DNA from 3 places in the Paenibacillus sp. FSL L8-0333 genome. Region 1 is predicted to be linked to each of the others. Evidence: riboswitches for the same ligand, from Rfam matches in the RefSeq annotation. Region 1 holds a riboswitch; each other region holds the start of a gene.
What was found. Region 1 has a riboswitch for cyclic di-AMP ahead of NYE72_RS00545 (C40 family peptidase). Riboswitches for the same ligand answer to the same signal wherever they lie in the genome.

Region 1 (5,430 bases):
TCCACGAGTGCACACCCTTCCTCTTACGAATAATTTAATTTTAGCTAATAATGCGGCGATTGCAAACATATACATCCCGTAGATGCTTGTCACGGGAGGAATCACACTATGAAGTCACTGTCATTAAAGTACATCATCTTTGCGACCCTGGCCATCCTCGCGCTGCTGGGAGGAGGAATACGGGCCTTTTCAGGGGATAGCTCTACAGCTTCTGTTACTAGCTTTGCTTCAAAAGAGGCCAAGTCCTCCAGCGGCACAGCGCCTGCAGCCGTACCACAGCAGGTATTGCCTGAGAGCGCGCCCGTCCCGGCAGAGGAGGCTTTAAGCCAGCGGGTAGTCGAGTATCACATTGATGTCCAGCTTGTTCCTGACACAGAAACCTTAAAAGCTTCTGAGACAGTAACCTGGACACACCCCGGAGTAAAGCCAGTAAGTGATTTATATTTTCACATGTATCCAAATGCATTTGCCTCATCAGATACCACCTTTATGAAGGAATCCGGGGGGACGCTCAGAGGCGACAGTATGCCTGAGAATGGCTTCGGAAATATGACGCTGACCGATCTGCGCACGACAGAAGGAACTTCGCTAATGCAAAGAGTGCAATATGTCCAACCTGATGACGGCAATATCAACGATAGGACGCTCCTAAAGGTACATCTTCCTCAGCCTGTTAATGGTGGGGAAAGTGTAACACTTAAGCTTCAGTATGAAGTCCAGCTGCCCAAAATCTTTGCACGCATGGGTGCTTCAGGCAACTTCGTTATGGCTGGGCAATGGTTCCCTAAGCTTAGTGTATACGAGCCGAGGGGCACACGCGGAGTTAAAGAAGAAGGCTGGGACCTGCATCAGTATCACGGGACCTCTGAGTTTTACAGTGATTTTGGCATTTTTAATGTAACGATTGCCGTCCCTTCCAACTATACGGTGGCTGCGACCGGATTTCCTGTAAAAAATGCCAAGCTCAAACAAGATCAGAAAATATATCAGTTCTACGCCGATGATGTCCACGATTTCGCTTGGGCCGCTTCCCCTGATTTTACAGTAGCTGAGGAAGCCTTCTCTACGCCGGAGGTGCCTGGAGTACGAATTAAGGTGTATCTCGACCCACTACACAAAGATTTAAAAGAGCGTTACCTTCAGGCTGCCAAGGCTGCCCTGACCTACTTCAGCAAATGGTATGGTCCTTATCCCTACTCTACGCTGTCTATTGTCGTCCCACCTAAGGAGGGCAACGGTGCTGGAGGAATGGAATACCCTACCCTTATTACAGCCTTTGGGGCCGCGGATTCTTCTCCAGATACCTCACTTGAAAGAACCGTCATTCATGAAATCGGCCATCAATACTTCTACGGTATGGTAGCCAGTAATGAATTCGAGGAAGCCTGGCTGGATGAAAGCTTCACTTCCTATGCCGAAGACAGACTTATGGAGCAAGAATACGGTATCAAGTCTAATTTGCCTTTACAGGCCAGCCTGGTGACTATACCTGAGCCGTTAAATCTGGAAACGTGGAAATATGCAGGGGCGGATTCCTATAGCCGAAATGTTTATATCCGCGGCAAGCTTGTACTTAAAGATATCGAACGCCAGGTAGGTACCAAAGCAATGAACAACATCATGTCCTCCTACGCTCGTAAGTTCCGTTTCCAGCATCCTGCTACGTCAGATTTTCAGAAAGTCGTTGAGAAGGTAACCAAAAAATCATGGCAGGCCTATTTCGATGATTACATTTATGGTGATGGAGCGCCTGACTTCTCAGTAGATACGATTACTTTTAAAAAAAATAACAGCGGCGATGCTCCAAGCTACGAATCATTAGTGAAGATTTCAAACAAAGGGAGCGATTACGTTGATGTTCCCGTGAAATTCACATTCGCCGACAGCTCTTCGGTGCAGCGGGTCTGGAACGGTGAAGGAGTAGAGACTACGTTTCAATTGTTAAGCGATAAGCCTCTTCTCTCTGCTGAGATTGACCCTGAACATTCCATCTTATTGGAGAGCAAACATCTAAACAACTTTAGGCTGGCGGAAATAGAGCCCAAGACGCTCTCTCGCTGGACATTAAGTGTAACTAAACTACTTGAAACCGTGCTCGGAACTCTTGTCTGGTGAGGTGAATGATTGTGAGAACATCGATAACCCGCGGCTGGCAAAGCATGAAGGAGCAATTTTATATTTTAATTCTGCTCTTCATCTACCGACTGCTCTGGGGCTACTTTATGTATGGTTTCATCCGATCTGCTATTATTCCAATTCTACTGCGCTATCCGGATAAAGACGCCGGAGGCAGCGGTATGGGCAGACTGTTGTATTATATCGAGGGACAGTTCAGCTTGAATACGGACCCTGCGATACGCACTTGGTTATGGATGCTTCTGGCGCTTGTTGTCTTGCGACTTCTGCTTTCCCCTTTCATAAGGGCAGGATTGCTGCATGAGCTCCACCAGGAGCGAAAGGGCGAGCGTGGACTGTTCTTTTTCCCTGGCATGAAGATCTATGGACTACCTGTCTTAGTCTTTAGCCTAATCGAATGGGTGCTGACCCTGCTGCCGCTTTACTGGCTTGCTCCAAAAATGTACGGGCTGTTCTTATCCTCTTTGTTTAACTACGCTTTGTTACTTCATTTAGTACCATACGTATTGGCATGGCTTATATATATTTTTATCGTGCGCCTGTTTCTTCTATATATGCAGTTTGGTTACACCGGCGGTACAGGAATGTTCTCCTCACTGATCATCTGCTTGCGGTCACTGATTCCTGCTATAGGTGTTTCCATTGTACTTGGGGCGGGAGGCCTGCTCTTACTGCTAGTGTGCGGACTGACGGGTCTGTTCTGTCCCGGCCTACCGGCACTTATAATACGGCAAATCTCACCACTACCTTCTACGCTCTTAAAAATGTGGGGAATCTCTGCACAATATCATCTATGGCGTAGCAAAGCATTTCCACAATAAATCAACCTTATTTGACATAATAAAAAGGTCCCAATTCCTGTATTCAGGAGCTGGGACTTTTTCTCATTACGGATAACTTAAGAGTATTTGCAAAATCGTAAAAGCTCTGTTACAATAAGTCCTGTGCTATTAGTAACAATTTTGTAATCAATTGAAACGATTCCTACATAACTAAATGTATTTATCGTAAGTGTAACTGTCGAAACGTCATTCTCTGGTGCTTAACACGCCTAATTCCTTTGCACCGGGAAGTGGGGGAACCATATTTTGGGTGAATTGATCTCGCTTTACAGGGATCATAGGGAATCTTCTACCGAACCCTTAAGCTAACCTCGCAGGCCTTGGAAGGAGTACATCTTTTGAAAAGACATAATTTAAGAAAAAAATGCGTCGCTGCGGCGCTAGGACTTGTAATGGCATTATCTATTGGTGGAGGAAGCGCCTTTGCCGACTCTAAAATGGACTCTGTAATCTCAAAGACTATTGGAGTTGCCTATAAAACCGGAGGTACAAGCACTGCCGGATTTGATTGCTCTGGATTTACAAAGTATGTATTCAAGAATGTGGGTCTTACTTTACCTCGTACATCAAAAGCTCAATATAGCGTTGGAACTGCTGTATCCAAAAGCAATCTGCGTTCTGGTGATCTAGTGTTCTTTAACACACTTGGCAATGGAGTATCCCATGTCGGCATTTATGTTGGAAACGGAAAATTCGCACAATCGTCCTCTTCGCGTGGAGTGACCATCACTTCACTCAGTCAGGCCTACTGGGCCAATCGTTATGTTGGCGCTAAAAGAGTAATGAGTACTTCAGCTTATCAAGCTGTAGCCTTCGATTGAAACCTTCCTCACAATTACAACTATATGAACCTGAATCTGATTATGCCCGTAATCAAATTCGGGTTTTTCTTTATTCCATAATATATTTTTACACTATTAGAGCCCAATTGAAACACGTTTATTTGATAAAAATTGCAATTATATTAAAAATTAGGTCATTATTAACGCTTACATATGCCTTTCTACCGTAAAAATGCCAATTTTTCTGCATTAATATGTTAAAAACGATTGCCAAGCGGCTTTCTGTTTGTTACAATTAGCGCAGTGAGATTTTAGTAACATTTTTGTAATCATTAAGTTGTTATTTACAAAGGTTTTGTCATGTATTGATTACAAGCTAATCCTAATCAACAGTATGAGCCGAGTTTCCTAACTATTAGGAAAACGGGGGAACCAACTTTGGGTGAATTGACCTCCATTATATAGAGGGGTCATAGGGGACCTTCAACCGAACCCTTAAGCTAACCTCGTAGGCATTTGGAAGGGGTATACACTTTTGAAGAAGAAGTTAGCAGCAGCAGTACTAAGCTTTTCCATCATCCTCACCATCGGAGCAGGAAGCGCTTTCGCAGATTCCAAAATGGATAAAGTGATTGACAAGGCCATCGGTACTAAATACGTATCCGGCGGTATATCCACTAACGGATTTGATTGCTCCGGATTTACAATGTATGTGTTTGATAAGATTGGCATTAACCTTCCACACCAATCAGGTTCCCAATATCAAATGGGCACAGCAATCTCCCGTGATGATATAAGAGCCGGAGATCTTGTATTCTTCAATACAAGTGGCAAAGGTGTCTCCCATGTCGGCATTTATGTCGGTGAAGGTAAGTTCGCACACGCTTCTACCTCACGCGGTGTTACGATTAGCTCTCTGAGTGATAGCTACTACGTGAAACGCTACGTTGGTGCCAAGCGCATTATGAGCACAGACGCTTACCAATCGGTTGCTGCTGAATCGGAAGACAATGATGATGTGCAATAAATAACGTACATAGGCTCTTTTCCAAGGTACTCTTGGAGGAGAGCTTGTTTTTTTGTCTTATTACTTATTTACCCCTCTCATAATTTGTAAAACATTCCCCTCATATAAAGTTTCTGAGTCGAACCTCCCCCATTTTGTATATAATTAGTAATATAGCAATGTCCTCGTGAAAGGAGATCGTTGACCTTATGATAAATCCCTCGGTAACTTTTCATGTTGTTCCTATGGAGGCAATTCACGGAGAAGCTATTTGTAAGTGGAGCTATACGCCCCCATATAATATTTATGGCTGGATGCCGTGGGAGCAGATGCAGGCTCTTGGCATCGAGTTTGGTGATCCGCAGCTCCGGGAGGAACAATATATCTCCATATTAAATGAAAATGAGGTTTTGTGCGGATTCGCACAGTTGTTCCCGATGGAAGGAGTCGTCCGTTTAGGAGTTGGGATGCGCCCCGATCTATGCGGCCATGGTTTAGGCAAACTATTCGTAGATGCCATCGTCCAGACAGCGTTGAATCGTTATCCTGATCGTGAGATAGATCTGGAAGTCCTGACCTGGAACCAACGCGCCATTCGAACTTATCAAAAATGTGGATTTACGATTACAGATACGTATGAACGCCGCACACCTACAGGAGACAA
Region 2 (5,430 bases), 490 kb from region 1:
CGGGATTCGTGATGGAACCGTTGCCCAAGTCCGTTAAGACGCACCTGCTGTTGGTACAAGGATAATGAACGGATGCACAAGGATAGCAATCGCAATCAGCTTCATCTCCTTGGCTTCTATCTTTCGCCCGAGAAACTCTGGTGTTCTGCCAACCATTAGTCCACATAAGAAGACGCCCATGATGGCATACATCAGCATATTGATTAGTCCTACACCTTTTCCCCCGAAGACGTTATTGAGCATCATTAGGGCCAGAGGGGTAATGCCACCCAGCGGTGTCAGCGTATCATGCATATTGTTAACACTACCTGTCGTAGCTGCCGTTGTTACCGAAGTGAACAGAGAAGATTGCGGGATCCCAAAACGTACCTCTTTACCTTCCATGCTGCCTTGCGAAGACTCGATCCCCAGCGCATTAATAGCGGGATTCCCTTTAGTTTCCGCATAATAATTCAGCCCCAGCAGCAGAACGAACAAGGTCATCATTGCTGTGAAAATCACCCAGCCCTGACGTTTGTTCTTAGCGAACAACCCGTACATATATGGCAAAGAGGCTGGCAACATCCACATAGAGAGAATCTCCAGAACGTTCGTAAGTGGATTAGGGTTCTCAAAAGGATGCGCTGAATTGGCTCCGAAGAAGCCGCCACCATTCGTACCTAAGTGTTTAATTGACTCCAAAGAAGCGACTGGACCGATAGCGATTTGTTGCGTCTGCCCTTCGAGTGTAGTGACCTCAAGCGATGGCTTGAGCGTTTGTGGCACATGCAATCCTACCAGCACCAATGAAACTAGCAGAGCTAATGGAATGAATACACGAATATGTGCTTTTACGAAGTCCTCAAAAAAATTTCCGACTGATTTCTGTCCTGTAATCCCTCTGACAAAAGCAACCGCAACAGAAAATCCGTTCGCTGCAGACGTGAACATCATCATCGTGATGACTGCCATTTGTGAAAAATACGATAGTCCCGTCTCCCCGCTATAATGCTGCAGGTTCGTATTGGTCATAAAGCTGATCACCGTATTTAATGAAAGCGTCTGTTCCATATCGGCAATTCCATTCGGGTTCAGCGGCAATCCCCGCTGTAATCTTAGAAAAATATAACTGAAAGCAACCAGTACGATATTAGTTAAAACAAAGCTGAGTGCATACTTCTTCCAGGACATTCCGTCCCGTTTTTTCAGGCCGATCAGCTTATAAATACCTTTCTCTGTGCCTGCAAACCAGCGATCCGTACGATTCGGTTCGTTAGAAAATACATGATATAAATACGTCCCCATCGGCTTGACCAACAAGATGAGAATTACAATTACGACGACTATTTGCAAAATGCCCATGAATGCCCCTCCTTAAAATTTCTCAGGATGAATCAACGCGTAAACCAGATATATAAACAACAGTAGGGTAACAGCGATTACTAGAATCACAGCTTATCCCTCCCCGTATCCTCAACTACACCTGCGCACCAGCGCATAAAGCCATAAAATAACCCGTAAATTACAGCTAACGAAGCCACCATATACAGATCCCTCATATCTTCCGCACTCCTTCCATTATCCTTGATGAGGTGATCTATCGATTAGAAAATCAGCATCACCACTATGGGAATAGATTACATAGCTCGCACCAAGTCTTTTATAGACCAATCTAGGATTTATAGAACTTGTAATCACAAAAATTGGCTGTGTCGTCCAGGTACGGCACATCTGAATATAGCGGCAGCAAAGCGGAAAGCTGCTCTCAAACAGATATACCCTGCCTACCGGGAACGATGGGCGAAACCAAGTGCTCTGATGGCGGGTATCCACTAGAATAACCTGCTCGATTCCGAGCTCCTCTAGTAAAGCTTTCTCAGCCAGATTGTTGGTTAATCCCGCCATCTTAATACCCCTGAACTTCAGAAGTTTAATGAAATGTTCTCCCGCCTTTGTAGGCGCACATACAAGCACATATTCATTCTGATCCGTCATCTCTTTTTTCTCCTCCTGCTCATTTACAACAAGGAGGCAACGAAAATCTCCGAAAGGATGTTGACCTATCGTCATTTTCGGGCACAACCTAAAGCTCGGTTGTGTCACGTCATTAGACGCTGCCTAACAAATACCGCTAATGATGAATTTAGCGACCTCTTGGGGGAGGCCTCCATAAATGCTTTGCTTCTAAGAGCACAGCAAAAAGCCACAAAGGATCTCCTCTGTGGCTCGCTAGCGGTCACATTGCACTCATCCTCTCTCCATACGCTTACGAGGTTAGCTGTCGGATTCGGGCGGTGAGAGTCGCCCTACCTGTATAGATGCGAGCTCACTCGCACCCTCTACAGGATTCACCCCATAATCAGCTTCCGACTCTCACATCGGCTGCCGATTGTTGGTTCCCCCGCTTTCCTTATCGGAAATTAAGCGGATCAAATATTCGATTGTCGTTGAAACAGGAGTAATCATACTCTTATGCACGAAGACTTGTAAAACCTGAATGATGCCAAAATAATGCAAATTAAAAACTATTTTCCCATTAGATAGCGCTTACTTGATATCTAATCTCTCTATATCTCTTGTTTACTCGAGTTTCGAGCGTTTAATCGCTATCTATAACCCATGTGATTTTATTCACCTTTTTAGGGTGAAAATACTGCAAATTTCCTTTATAGGTTGAAACGCAAGAAGCTGAGGTTGAGCGAGAAAGAGCTCGATAACACGCCATAAATACCTATTTACCTCGTTTTTCAGTCGTAGTCGGCAGGATATGGTTAAAATCGCTCTAAAAGAACATTTTCCGTTTTTTACAGAAAATCTTGAAAAGAGTATGATTCGGGTTGAATCTAATTCATGAAAAACAATCAACGCTGAGTTCCTGCATTCGCAGGGAACGGGGGAACCATCAGGCCACCTGGCCTACTTGGGGTGAATCCAAAGGAGACTGCGTAAGTCTCAATAGGTAGGGCGACTCTCACCGTCCGAATCCGACAGCTAACCTCGTAAGCGTAAAGAGAGAGACCCTTGATCCGCCACGCTTTGGCCCAGGTATATCTGCCTGTAATCCAAAACCGCAGCAGAGGTCCTCCTCTTGCTGCGGTTTTTGCGTTACCTGAGCCTATTAGGTGATAGCACGCTGGATGGGGTGAATGTTTTGAAGCACTATTATTTAGGGATACATCAAGGGCTGCTTGAGCCGATAAGTCTAAATTACGTTTGTTTCGGGGCCTTGTGGTTCGAAGAAAATAATCACAGGTACATTGTAGGTTATGCATTTGGCCAGAACCAGATCCAAGCCCTTCGCCAATTCAGTACACCTTCTTCTTGTAAAGACTGTTTAGACTCTAAGATTGTATATGAAATATATAAAAAAATTCGAGAACAACAACAGCAGCAGGATTGGTCATCGCATCAAAAACTCCCGTGGTTTACAGCCTTCAAGGAGCCTTGGAAAGATGTAAGCGCCGGTTGGTATGTCTTGAGATCCCGCAGCACCTTTCCCTTACATCTATCTGTTATACGGAAAGAGAAGTTCCGACTATGGCTAGAGCATACCGCAGTCTGTGAGAATAAAATGGAAATGCTCGCCTGTGTAGAAAAGGCTAGTGTCACTCATCATGTAGACTTAAAGCTTTTGGAAATCTAAGGAGGAACCCTACTATGGACCAGCGCAGACTATCCCGCATTGAAGTATTTGTATTGGATGAACCCGAGCCTATTCACTATGGAATGGAAGGGGCTGAAGGCTGCCGTTATGGTATTCTGAAGCTCACCTGTAAGGGAGGTTGCAGTTGGGGGGCTTGTCTAATCTCTGCCAACACCAAAAATTTCGATCTCATTAAATGGAGTTCTTTTTTACGGGCTATCTGTCATTGCCGTCTTGAGGAAGCGCTGGATAAGGTCCGCCGCGAAGGTTCAGATTGGGAGCAGGTTAAGCTTGAGCTAGTTCAGGGTGCTTTGCAGGATTTAAAGGCCAAGCTCCAGGGTAAATCCTTGGCTGGGCATATTCAGCAAGGGCGTCTGTACAGTGTTGCAGCTGGGGGGAGCAATTCCAGAAGTGAACGGCTCTACTACAAACCTTCCAAAGCTTTTTCCACTGCCTCCCAGCAGAAACACAGTTGCCCGGAACCAGACACCGCCGATCTTATCAATAAATCCATCTCTTACTTTTCTATATTATAGATTCAAGCAAATCTCTCATTCTGAAAGGATCGTGTTCACCATGCCTGACCCCTTACCTCCCGTGTCCACCTACAGTGCTAAATTTGCAGAGTGTGTTCAAAAGTATACTAATGAAGTCTACGTACTCAGTTCCATGTTATTAGAACAATCTAATGAGGCAGACAAGGTTACTATCCGCACCTTCACAGAGCTTCATAAAATATATCGTCAGGATAACTTCGACCCTCAGTTATTCTCTATCCACGCTTACCGCACTTGTATTCGCCAGTGTGCTGATTCTTTTGCCCGGCGCTCTCTTCTATCGGCTAAGGGATTACCTTGGGAGGAACAGCTTGTGAAGGTATTGTGGTACGGCTTAAAGCTGCCTCTTTCTCAAATAAGCATTATTCTGCAAAAAAGTGTTCCTGCACTGAAAGCACAGCTTAGAGCTGTACGGGAGCAGATGACCGACCAAGCGGATATACGAACGAGCGCAAATCTTTCTATAATTTAGTCACTAACTAGAATTCAGACGATCTTTAAGCGCATGAAGCATCTAACGGACTCAGGAGCCTTTAATTGAAGCTTTTCCTCAAATTTGGCCGGCGTTCGGACTCCAGTAGAAATCCCGAGCGATGAGCGTCTCGGATCGTCTTCAAGCAGGCCCTAATCATCTTCCACCAAGGCAAGGCTTACGGACCCAGATGACATTATTTGCACGTTTATCGCCTTTTGAGCATAGTATCGGACTCCAGTGCAACTATTTGGTTAAAAGAGCTACTAATTCACCGTTTTTCATGCCAATAGCGACTATTGTGTCCGATATCTTGCCAAATCTCGATGATTGTTGCATTTAAGTGTTGCTGGGTCCGTTAGCTATATCAGCTCGTATACAAAGAGATTGCCAACGCAAAAACGGGGATATCCCAGCAACCATAAATGGCTGTTAGGATCCCCCCCGAAAATTCAGTACCTACTATTGTGCCTTACTCTTACGCGCCTTACTCTTACGCGCCTTACTGTACATCCACAATCCTGCCAACATCCCCACTATAGCAACACCGGTCAATACGCCTTGAACGAAATCCATAAAAGTGGAGCCATCCGGAAGCATTCTACTAACCGAAGCCAGTGATACCGAACTCATTAAAAGCATAATGGTATATTGTTCGCTTGTAGACATCATTAGCACTCCTTAAAAGTTATATGAGGCCTTCTTAGATCTTGTATGCTTTCATCGCTTTTCTGATTTCTTTAATACTTGGGCGTTTGCCGTACATCAGTACGCCGGTA
Region 3 (5,430 bases), 1.1 Mb from region 1:
GCTTGTGAAACATATTGTGGACGGATCGGTGTGGGGAAATAAGTATAATGGTGTGGCTGCTGTAACTAATGTTGGAGATGACATGAACTGGACGGGGCATGGGTTAGCTCAAGCTAATCTGTATGGATATGGAAGATTAATTTGGAATCCGGAGCTGACGGCAAAAGAAATAGCTGAGGAATGGATTCGGCTTACCTTTGGCACTGATGAAGGTCTAGTGGCTGCTATTCGCGGGATGTTGATGGACTCATGGAGGATTTACGAATCTTACACAGCTCCATTAGGTGTGGGTTGGATGGTTAATCCGGATCATCATTATGGGCCGAATGTGGATGGGTATGAATACGCCAAGTGGGGAACGTACCATTATGCGGATCATAAGGGCATTGGTGTGGATCGTTCAGTCAAATCGGGAACGGGTTATAGCGGACAGTATATGGGGCTTAATGCATCAAATTATGAGAATCTAGCGTCTTGTCCGGAAGAGCTGTTGCTGTTCTTTCATCATGTTCCATACACGTATGTTCTGCAATCGGGGCAAACTATTATTCAGCATATCTACGATACTCATTTTGAGGGGGCTGAGCAGGCTGCACAGCTTCTAGCGACATGGGAATCACTTGAAGGCAGCGTGGATAGTGGATTGTATATGCAAGTGAAGCAACGTCTTGAAGAGCAAGCAGAGCATGCGCAGGAATGGAGAGATCGGATCAATACGTATTTTTACCGCAAGAGCGGAATTGAGGATCTTAAAGGCAGAAAGATTTATTAGATTTCGAATCGAGGGATGATGATAGTGAGCCTCACGATTAGAGCGATTCTGGAAGATTTAATGGGAACTGTGGAACAGGTAGAAGGCACTGTCGATATTCTGAACCCAGGGGAACCGGAAACTGAAGTCACAGGGATTATTACGGCCTTCTCTGCCACACAAAATGTTGTGGAGCAAGCAATAGCGTTAGGAGCCAATTTGCTGATCACGCATGAAGGTGTATTTTATAGCCATCATGCGGCGAGCGAGTGGTTAGAAGGTGATCCGGTTTATCATGCGAAAAAAAGTCTGATCGAACATTCCCAAATTGCTATTTTTCGTTATCATGATTATTGGCATCGGCAAAAGCCGGATGGAATTATGGTGGGTTTACTGCAAGAACTAGATTGGTCCGCATACGTGGAAGAGCAGCAAGCAGCTGCTACGATTCTCAATATTCCTGCTATGACTGTACTGGAAGCTGCTCAATATATTAAAAGTAAGCTAGGGATCTCTTATGTACGCGCTGCCGGTGACCTGTCTCTGTCCTGCAAACGCGTAGGGATATTAGTAGGTTACAGAGGAGGCGGGACGATGGCTATTCCGCATTTTAATGATCACAATCTTGATTTAATTATTGCTGGAGAGGGACCAGAGTGGGAGACTCCGGAATATGTGCGGGATGCAGGGCACCAAGGCAGATCTAAAGCGCTCATCATGTTAGGTCATGCGGAGAGTGAAGCGCCGGGAATGAAATATTTAGCTGAAATCTTAGCAGACAAATATCCCATGCTTCCTAACCGGTTCATTGCTGAACAACCCATCTATCAGATGGTTTAATCTGGGGAAATAAAGAGTACGGAATAAATAAACATATTATGGAGAAAATGAAGGGAAACAGGTCACTGAGAAAGGAGTGTTTCAATGGAAATTCCTTTGGAGGCTGATGAAGTATTAAGTCGGATCAAAAAGCTGCAAAGCGACGGAAGCTCGATCAGTAAAAAACAAGTAAAGCAGAGCGATCCTGAGCTTATGAGAAGTGCGCTGTTCTTTTTTCCAAGCTGGGAGCATGCATTGAAAAACGCCGATCTTTTGTAGCCATAGTATTGTAAGAGGAAGCTAAGTGGACAGGGGAATACCTCTGATTCTGCTTAGCTTTTTTCATATCTCCAGTGAAAAGGATGGCCTTTATATAGAAAGTACTGGTGTTTTAACCTCCGTTTGGCTTGGTTCAGAGCCATTTTCTTAAATAAAACGAGTAAACAAGAGCAAAAGAAAGAGAAAATGAAGAGTATGCTCAATATGAAATGAAAAGCATTGCTTTCAACATTATTTTGACCAGAGCCCTCCTTTACAAGCAAACCTTACAAGAGTATGATTCATCTCAGAACTGACAATTATCTTAAATTTACAATTACATAAGCAATCCGCTTAATTTCCGTTTCTGGAAAGCGGGGGAACCAACAACTGGCAGCCGATGTGAGAGTCGGCACTGGTTATGGGGTGAATCCTGTTCCGGGTGCATAACATGCATCCCTGCAGGTAGGGCAACTCTCACTGCCCGAATCCGACAGCTAACCTCGTAAGCGTATGGAGAGAGGATGAATGGCGTGTTTAGTGATGAATAGCCACAGAGAATCCCTCTGTGGTTTTTTGCTGCGTTTTTAAGCAGATATAGACGTAGAATTTATTATGAAAGAGGTGTTACCTTTGCCTATCGCTAAACTGAACGGAACTTCGCTCTATTATGAAATCAATGGAACTGGCACTCCGGTTGTGTTTATCCATGGACATGGATTAACACACAGTATGTTCAAACCACAGCTGGAGTATTTTTCCGATAAATATAAAGTGATTTTGTGCGATTTACGGGGGAATGGCAAGTCTGGTAAACTGCTGGAGGCCCCACATGAGATTATTGAGACGCAATGTCTGGATTTGATTATGCTGTTGAATGACCTAGGTATTCGTGAAGCAGTTTTTGTAGGAATCGCCTATGGTGGCTTAGTCGTTCAGCATATTGCCAAACAATATCCTGAGCGTGTGAAAGCCATTGTGGTCGCGGATAGCTTCTGTAGGACTCACGGATCAACAATTGTAGGGAAAATACAAACTATGGCAGCATATTGCAGTTTGCTAATGTATTATCTCCCAAGCGAGCTGGTGTTGCCTTCGATTCGGATGATGTACCGAGAGCGCTGGAGTCTGGCCTACAATGAGATTAGAAGAGGGCTGCTGGACAAACGTCCCCGGGAGCTATATCGGCAAAGACTGGCTACAAGCCATGTTGATTACACCAGATGCTTAAAGGCTTTTAAACGTCCTGCTTTATGTATTGTAGGGGACTTTAATGAATTTGGAGTGAATTGTATGAAGGAAATGGTGTCTCAGCTGCCACATGCGCAGTTGGCGATTATTCCGAACGCATTAGATCCAAGTAATCTATGCCAGCCGGAGCAATTCAATGCGATTCTTCAACGTTTCTTAGAGAAGCAGCAGGGCAGTCAGCAGATTAGCTGATCTATAGGGAGACCTTTACAAGCGAAGCGTTTATGTGGAAAAGGGCGTCCCATAGCCAGGGGGAATGAGCTGGCTATGGGACGTCTTTCTGGGTAGAACTTTAGGGAAATTCTCCCTAAAGTGAAGGTGATTATGGCTCCTAGAACGTGGATTAAGGAAATTCTCCCTAAAGTGAAGGGAATTATGGCTCCTAGAACGTGAATTAGGGAAAACTTCCCTAATAATAGGATGTTTTTAGCCATAAATGGGTATTTGTATGAATTTTTAGGGATAAATTCCCTAAAAACCTTATTTTAAAGCGATTATCGATGAATATTAGGGAGGATTTCCCTAATATAATGGATATCTAACTAAAGGCTGGCTCATCAGTAGTGAAATCTACGAATGAGCCAGCCTTTGGTATTTTACTAACCGGTGGATGTTGAACATTTACAAGCATATTGTACCTAGAACGCCACTTAATGTCCCTACCCTACCACAGCATCAAATATAGCTCACCCGACGTGGGAAAGAACAGTAGACTCTAAGTAGTGAAGGTAAGAGTATAGAAGGGGCGTAGTAAGCAGCTCACCCGACGTGGGAAAGAACAGTAGACCCTAAGTAGTGAAGGTAAGTGTATGGAGGGAGGCGTAGTAAGCAGCGCATCAGACGTGGGAAAGAACGGTAGACCCTAAGTAGTGAAGGTAAGTGTATAGAAGGAGGCGTAGTAAGCAGCTCATCCGACGTGGGAGAGTACGGTAGACCTAAGTAGTGAAGGTAAGTGTATAGAGGGAGGCATAGTAAGCAGCTCATCCGACGTGGGAAAGAAACAGTAGACTCTAAGTAGTGATTGTAAGTGTATAGAAGGAGGTGAAGTAAGCAGCGTATCTGCAGCTCCTGATCGAGACCAAAGGAAAGGAAGGTTTCGGTAATAGGGATTCAGCCTCCGGACATGAGTAGGAGAGAAGAAGAGCGGGGAGTGACATTGACAGACTATCGGACTCAAGCGCTCTTATTTGCAACATTTTCCTATTTTTGAGTTGCTATTGGACCCCATAGGCGTTATTTGTACAAAATAGACGCTATTGAGCACCATTTCTGCCCAATAGCGCCTCTCAGGTCCGATGATCTCTCTAAACAGGGATAAATTAACGAATAGCGGCATTTGAGTCCGAAAGATCAAGTAAGTGTACCGTATATTACCAAAAAAGCATCTATCACTCCTTAGAAGGAATGGCAGATGCCTTTTTTTGAATTTGTTTTAATGATTATACAATCGTAAAGCCAGCACTTGCATAACCAGTGACTGTATTTACAAGGGTGAGGCCTGTAGCAGTGGCTGAGAATACCATAAGCAGACGTGTCTGTGGTGTTACAGCAAAATTGATATCATTTGTAATTCCATTGACAAAAGTTCCTAGATTAATAGTACCTGTGATAGGTGGGAGCGCTACTAATGCCCCTGGAATAGCAGTAAATGTGTTATTTGGTGTGGCCGATTGGTACAACTGTGCTGTTACATTTATTGTAGTACCAAGCAGCGATAAAGCTATGGTATTACTGAAATAAGCAGCAAGGGATGTTATCACTCCTGCACGAGGAGTCGAGAATGCAAAGTTGATAAGCGGTCCAAGGAGAGTACCTGTTAAATCAATATTACCGCCAACAAGAGAAATGCCTGTGGCTGAACTTCCGAAGCCTACAAGGCTTGTTGTTCCAACCAAACCACCTAAAACCGTGGTCATAATAATAGGTCCTCCGGATGCCAGTGGAATAATTGCACCGTTACCGGTTGCACCAGTGACTCCGGTAATGCCAGTAGCTCCAACCGCGCCGGGATCACCCGTTGCACCCGTAGCTCCGGCAACGCCGACCGCACCGGGATCACCAGTCGCACCCGTTGCACCCGTAGCTCCGGCAACGCCGACCGCGCCGGGATCACCAGTCGCACCCGTTGCACCCGTAGCTCCGGCAACGCCGACCGCGCCGGGGTCGCCAGTCGCGCCCGTTGCACCAGCAGGGCCTGCCAAGCCTGCAGCCCCAGTCGAGCCAGTCGCTCCAGTCGCTCCGACGCCTGGACCCGCTGGTCCTTGCGCACCTGTTGGCCCTTGAATCCCCTGCACACCCTGTGGTCCTTGAGGTCCCATCGCGCCACCAGCGATTAACAAGTAATCTGGTGA

Region 2: it holds a riboswitch for cyclic di-AMP, as region 1 does, so the genes downstream of both, NYE72_RS02670 (hypothetical protein) here and NYE72_RS00545 (C40 family peptidase) in region 1, are expected to answer to the same signal.
Region 3: it holds a riboswitch for cyclic di-AMP, as region 1 does, so the genes downstream of both, NYE72_RS26050 (alpha/beta hydrolase) here and NYE72_RS00545 (C40 family peptidase) in region 1, are expected to answer to the same signal.

Annotation. Positions count from the first base shown of each region.
Region 1 is NZ_CP150186.1:112,600-118,029, reverse strand. It holds gene NYE72_RS00560 (YwhD family protein) at 1-5, opposite strand, end outside; gene NYE72_RS00555 (M1 family metallopeptidase) at 109-2,115, shown strand; gene NYE72_RS00550 (hypothetical protein) at 2,127-2,957, shown strand; cyclic di-AMP (ydaO/yuaA leader) riboswitch at 3,175-3,313, shown strand; gene NYE72_RS00545 (C40 family peptidase) at 3,371-3,799, shown strand; cyclic di-AMP (ydaO/yuaA leader) riboswitch at 4,148-4,290, shown strand; gene NYE72_RS00540 (C40 family peptidase) at 4,335-4,787, shown strand; gene NYE72_RS00535 (GNAT family N-acetyltransferase) at 4,976-5,430, shown strand, end outside.
Region 2 is NZ_CP150186.1:599,251-604,680, reverse strand. It holds partial or broken gene kdpA (potassium-transporting ATPase subunit KdpA) at 1-1,341, opposite strand, end outside; gene NYE72_RS02675 (hypothetical protein) at 1,558-1,974, opposite strand; cyclic di-AMP (ydaO/yuaA leader) riboswitch at 2,227-2,416, opposite strand; cyclic di-AMP (ydaO/yuaA leader) riboswitch at 2,835-2,999, shown strand; gene NYE72_RS02670 (hypothetical protein) at 3,068-3,622, shown strand; gene NYE72_RS02665 (hypothetical protein) at 3,637-4,158, shown strand; gene NYE72_RS02660 (hypothetical protein) at 4,199-4,651, shown strand; gene NYE72_RS02655 (hypothetical protein) at 5,114-5,323, opposite strand; gene NYE72_RS02650 (ABC transporter permease) at 5,355-5,430, opposite strand, start outside.
Region 3 is NZ_CP150186.1:5,852,595-5,858,024, reverse strand. It holds gene NYE72_RS26065 (alpha-glucuronidase family glycosyl hydrolase) at 1-772, shown strand, start outside; gene NYE72_RS26060 (Nif3-like dinuclear metal center hexameric protein) at 833-1,591, shown strand; gene NYE72_RS26055 (hypothetical protein) at 1,676-1,849, shown strand; cyclic di-AMP (ydaO/yuaA leader) riboswitch at 2,170-2,356, shown strand; gene NYE72_RS26050 (alpha/beta hydrolase) at 2,462-3,271, shown strand; gene NYE72_RS26045 (exosporium glycoprotein BclB-related protein) at 4,519-5,430, opposite strand, start outside.